2 regions of the Paraburkholderia sp. ZP32-5 genome follow, and region 2 is predicted to be linked to the other one. Evidence: riboswitches for the same ligand, from Rfam matches in the RefSeq annotation. Region 2 holds a riboswitch; the other holds the start of a gene.
What was found. A riboswitch is a leader RNA that binds a small molecule or an ion and turns the genes downstream of it on or off. The one in region 2 is predicted to bind manganese.
Positions count from the first base shown of each region.

Region 1: another riboswitch for manganese. It lies ahead of L0U82_RS18015 (sodium:calcium antiporter); the one in region 2 lies ahead of L0U82_RS13430 (TMEM165/GDT1 family protein).

Region 1 is NZ_JAJEJP010000001.1:4,132,193-4,134,585, forward strand. It holds gene L0U82_RS18010 (bifunctional glycosyltransferase/class I SAM-dependent methyltransferase) at 1-310, opposite strand, end outside; gene L0U82_RS18015 (sodium:calcium antiporter) at 507-1,517, opposite strand; yybP-ykoY riboswitch at 1,621-1,791, opposite strand; gene L0U82_RS18020 (alkaline phosphatase D family protein) at 2,046-2,393, opposite strand, start outside.
Region 2 is NZ_JAJEJP010000001.1:3,140,893-3,143,285, reverse strand. It holds gene L0U82_RS13435 (DUF4136 domain-containing protein) at 1-323, shown strand, start outside; gene L0U82_RS13430 (TMEM165/GDT1 family protein) at 348-938, opposite strand; yybP-ykoY riboswitch at 959-1,133, opposite strand; gene L0U82_RS13425 (alpha/beta fold hydrolase) at 1,184-2,206, opposite strand; gene L0U82_RS39850 (amino acid ABC transporter permease/ATP-binding protein) at 2,220-2,393, opposite strand, start outside.

The DNA of each region.
Region 1 (2,393 bases), 990 kb from region 2:
GATCTTCGAGCATGCCGGGCTTGAGCAGCGTCACGTCGCTGTCGAGAAACAGGCAGCGTTCGCCGAGCGGCAGGTTTTGCAGCGCCCAGGCGATGCCCGGGCCGTGATGAATATTGAAGCCATGCGCGTGCAGTTCCACGCCGGGGATACCTTGCAGTCCTTCGCGCAGCGCGTCCACTTGCGCGCTATCCGAGCCATCCACGATATGAATGGGGTTGGCCGGATAGAAAGCGCGTATCGAGCGCACGAGGTTGCAGACCAGATCCGGCGTGTTGTACGAGACGGTGACGATCGGGACGTTGTTTGGCATGGGTAGGGATTGCGCCGGCACGATAAGCCGGCGCGTTTTCCGGTTGCGGCGATTTTGCGGATTGACTTCGTCCAACCGTGGTCGGGTCTGTCTTAGCGTCTGTCCTGTGTGGGCCCCGGCCGTGGCGGCGGTCCTCTATGGCGTCGCACTGTATCACGAGTTTGCGGCACTCGAAAAAGCGCGGCGGGGCCCGGCACTAACGCGTCAACGTGATCGACAGATAGGTCACGTAGAGCACGCCACACACCAGCAGCGCGCCGACACGCAAGCCTTGCTCGCGTACGTTGATACGCAGCCATGCGGCGGAGGCAAGCGTGATCGCGACACCGGTCAGCACTTCGATGCGCGGCGTCCACGGCGTCAGCAGAATGCCGATCGCAGGCAGCAGCGTGCCCTGAAACACCATCGCGCCGGTGATGTTGCCGAACGCGAGCGTGTCCTTGCCGCGCCGGATCCATAGAATGCTGTTGACCTTCTCCGGCAATTCCGTCGCGATCGGAATGATCAACAGCGACAGCAGCAGCGGCGATACACCCACCGCTTCGGACACGCCGCGCACGCCGTGAATGAAGCCTTCCGCGCCCCAAACCAGCAACGCGACCGCGAGCGCCAGTTGCAGCGCGATCGTCGCGAGATTGGTCGGCAATCCGATACGCGCGAGCAGCATCTTGCCCGGCGCCTCGGTGCCGTGCCCGGCGTCGACGAGCTGACTCGACGCACGGAACGTCATCACCACATAGACGACGTAGACGCCCACCAGCGCCACGCTGAACAGCGCGCGCACGATCAGTTGCTCATGCGGCACGTACATCGCCACGGCCGCCAGCGCGAACGCGCACAGGAAGTAGTTCAGATCGCGCGTGAAGCCGGTGCGCTCGGGCGCGACCCAGCCCTGCACGCCGCGTGAGCGCAGCACCGCGAGTGTCATCAGAAACGTCGACAGCGTGGAGAGCATCAGCGGCGCGCCGAGAATCGCGCCGACACCGATCTCCTCGTTGACCGTGCCGCCGGCCTTGCTGCCGGCGATCGCGAGCAACGGCACCAGCGTTTCGGGCAGCGCGGTGCCGACCGCCGCGAATAGCGAGCCGGTCACGCCTTCCGATATTTTCAGACGTTCGCCCAGATGTTCGAGCGCATTGGTGAAGAGTTCGGCCGCCACGAGGATGACGACCAGCATGATCGCGAGTTCGAAGACGAGACCGGTCATGCGGCACTCCCGGCGCATGCCTGATGAGCACGGCTGGCTGGACGGAAAACACACGAGGGGACTGCCGGCGGGCAACGATGATTCACAGGGCAACTCCGTGGTCGGACGCAGGTAACGAACCATGACGCACCGCCACTCGTCCGACCAGAACGAGGCAGTGCGTCAATAGTCTCGCCAAACCGACCTGGTCGAACGCGCCATGGCCTGCAGGCCAAGTATGTTGACGCGCTCTCCTTCATGCGATGAAGGAAGGCTACTCCCTAGTGACCGGGGGATTCTATCGGCAAGGGGCGGCTTTCAGCAAGCTTGTAGGCGTCTGTGGGCTGCGTCGGCAATGCAGGCGGTGTTGGCGATGTTGGCGCCGTGAAGTAATTCGCAACCTGTCGCTAGTCGCGTGACAGCGGCTGCCGACCAAATGCAAAAAAGCCGCATTGCGGCACCGCGAAAGCATCCACGGCAACCGCAAGCGGCCATCTATTCGGGCACGCAATGCGCGTTCGCATCGCCCGCCCGCTGCACAACAGCGGCTTACGTCGGCGCCGCCACCACCGTCACTGCCGGCGTATTCACCGCCACCGTCACCACCTGGGTGCTGGCGATCGCAGTCGCCGCCGTCGGCACCACACCCGCCGGGCTCACCGGAGCAAGCTTGCGGAAGTTGCAGGTCAGCAGCGTCGGCGTCAGCGTGATCACGCTGTAACCCTGCGCGTTGGTGTTCGCGTAGGTCAGCCAGCTGTTGTTCGACGTCAGCGTCGTGTCGAGGCTGTTGAAGGTGCCGTTGGTCGCCAACTCATTCAGCCAGCCCGTGTTGTTCGCGGGGTTGTTCACGAAGCCCACGTACGAGGTGAACAGCGACGTGCTCGAGATACCGGCCGT
Region 2 (2,393 bases):
CGACTTACGTGAACCAGAGCTATCCGGTGTTCACGCATCTGCTCGGCGTCCGGATTACCGAGCGCGCGAGCGGCAAGGAGGTCTACAACGTGACGGCGCGTAATTTCGGCGGCGAGTCGTCGCTGGTCAGGGCGATGCCGTATCTGGCGCGCAGCGCGCTGGCCGACTTCCCGCTCGGCAACGGCGCCGTGCATACGGTGAGAATTCCGGTCGGCGGCGGCGGGATGCCGGTGAATGAAGTCTCGCTGCCGGCCGCGCCCGCCGCGGCATCGGCGCCGGCGGCCGGGTCCGCGGCCGGGCAAGGGGCGAAGGCCGGAGAATAGGGCTGGGGCTGTATGGCCGGCTCCTCAGAACATCGGGTGCGCGTCCGGGTATAGCGCGGTCCGCAATGCGAGACCGCCCATCACCACGAATATGATTGCCGCGACGATATGAACGGCCTTCGTCGGCAGACGGTCGGCGAAGCGATGACCGAGGTAGATAACCGGTACGTTCGCAAGCATCATGCCGAGCGTCGTGCCGGCAACCACCCCGAAAAACTCGTGGAAGCGCGCGGCCAGTGCAATGGCCACGATCTGCGTTTTGTCGCCCATTTCGGCGAGGAAAAACGTGACCACGGTCGTGCCGAATACGCCCATCGAATGCTTCGTGTTCATTGCCTCCGCTTCGTCGAGCTTGTCGGGTATCAGAATCCAGACGGCCATCAGCGCGAACGATGCCACCACGGCCCAGTTCATCACGTGCGGATGGATCACGCTTGCTAGCCAGTTTCCCAGCGCGCCCGAAGCCGAATGATTGACGAGCGTCGCCACCAGCACGCCGAACACGATAGGAACAGGCTTTCTGTAGCGTGCAGCGAGTACGAGTGAAAGTAGCTGTGTCTTGTCGCCGATTTCCGCGAGAGCGACGATGCTGGCCGAAACGAGGAACGATTCCATGTGGAGATTGTTGTACCCGGGCCGCACTGATGAACGACGATGACATACGCCCCCGCGACCCGGTCAGGTAGGGGCGTCGTCATCGGTCTTGCCAGGCGGTTGCTGCGCACGCCATGTCGCCTTGCGGCCGACAAGTATGTTGACGTGCGCCCCGGAACATTGCGTGCCGGGCGGCTACTCCCCGAAGAAGTGGGCCGGATTATACACGGCGCCGCATGAGCTCAGGAAGTCGTTCCGGTTCGGCGCTACGCGGCCAGAATCTCCCTCACCGCGCGATCGATGAATTCGACATCGACGGGATTGGCCGCCGGGCCACCCGCGAAATGCCCCCAAACCGACTCGATAGGCCGCAACTGCGCATTGGGCATCTTCGAGACCTCGTATTCGCTGTCTTCCGGCGGAAAGTACAGATCCGTACGTCCGGGCATCACGATAGCCTTCGCGGTGATACTGCCCAGCGCCCGATCGAAATCTCCGTCATACAGGGGATTCGCCGAAATATCGCCGTGCTGCCAGCTCCACATCATCGACAGAATATTATTCGCGTCCTTCTTCAGGAAGTCGCCCTCCCAGAACTGGGTCATAAAGTCTTCGAGAGAGCCATATCCCATCGCCTCCATATCGAGCCGCTGGCGCAAAAACGTCTGCGAAAATCCCCAGCCGGCGAACACGCGGGCGGCGGCGCGCATTCCACGCGTCGGCGGTGTGCCGTCGTCGTAGAAGCCGTCCTTGAATTCCGGGTCCAACAGCAAAGGCGCTTTGACGCCCTCGATAAACACGAAATTGTGCCGCGAGCACCGCGCCGCCCCACAGAACGGCAGAATGCGTTCGACCCTGTCCGGATACATCGCGGCCCAATGAAACGCCTGCATCGCACCCATCGACCAGCCGGTGACCAGCTTGAGCGACTCGATGCCGAACTTCTCTGTCACGAGGCGATACTGCATCGCAACGTTGTCGTAGAGCGTCACGTGTGGAAAGCGGCCACGATCATAAGGCGGCGGGTTGTTGGTTGGCGAACTCGACACGCCGTTACCGAACATGTTCGGCACGATGATGAAATACTCTCGCGGATCAAGCCCCATGTGCTCGCCGATTAGCCACTCGTTGTCGGCATGGCTGCCGCTGTAAAACGTCGGGTAGACAATCGCGTTGTCGCGCGCCGCGTTCAGCCGGCCGTACGTCTTGTAGGCGAGCTGCATGTCGGGTAGTGTCGCGCCGGACTGCAGCATGACGCGGCCAAGATGAAAGGTTTCGAAGTCGGTCATGCGAGCCTCATGGTCAACTGGTAACGACGTTAAGGAATTTTCGGGTGCGCTCGTGAGTCGGGTTGTCGATCACTTGCTGCGGTGTGCCTTGCTCGATCACTTCGCCGCCGTCCATGAAGACGACACGGTCGGCGACATCGCGCGCGAAACGGATTTCATGCGTGACCACGATCATCGTCATGCCCGC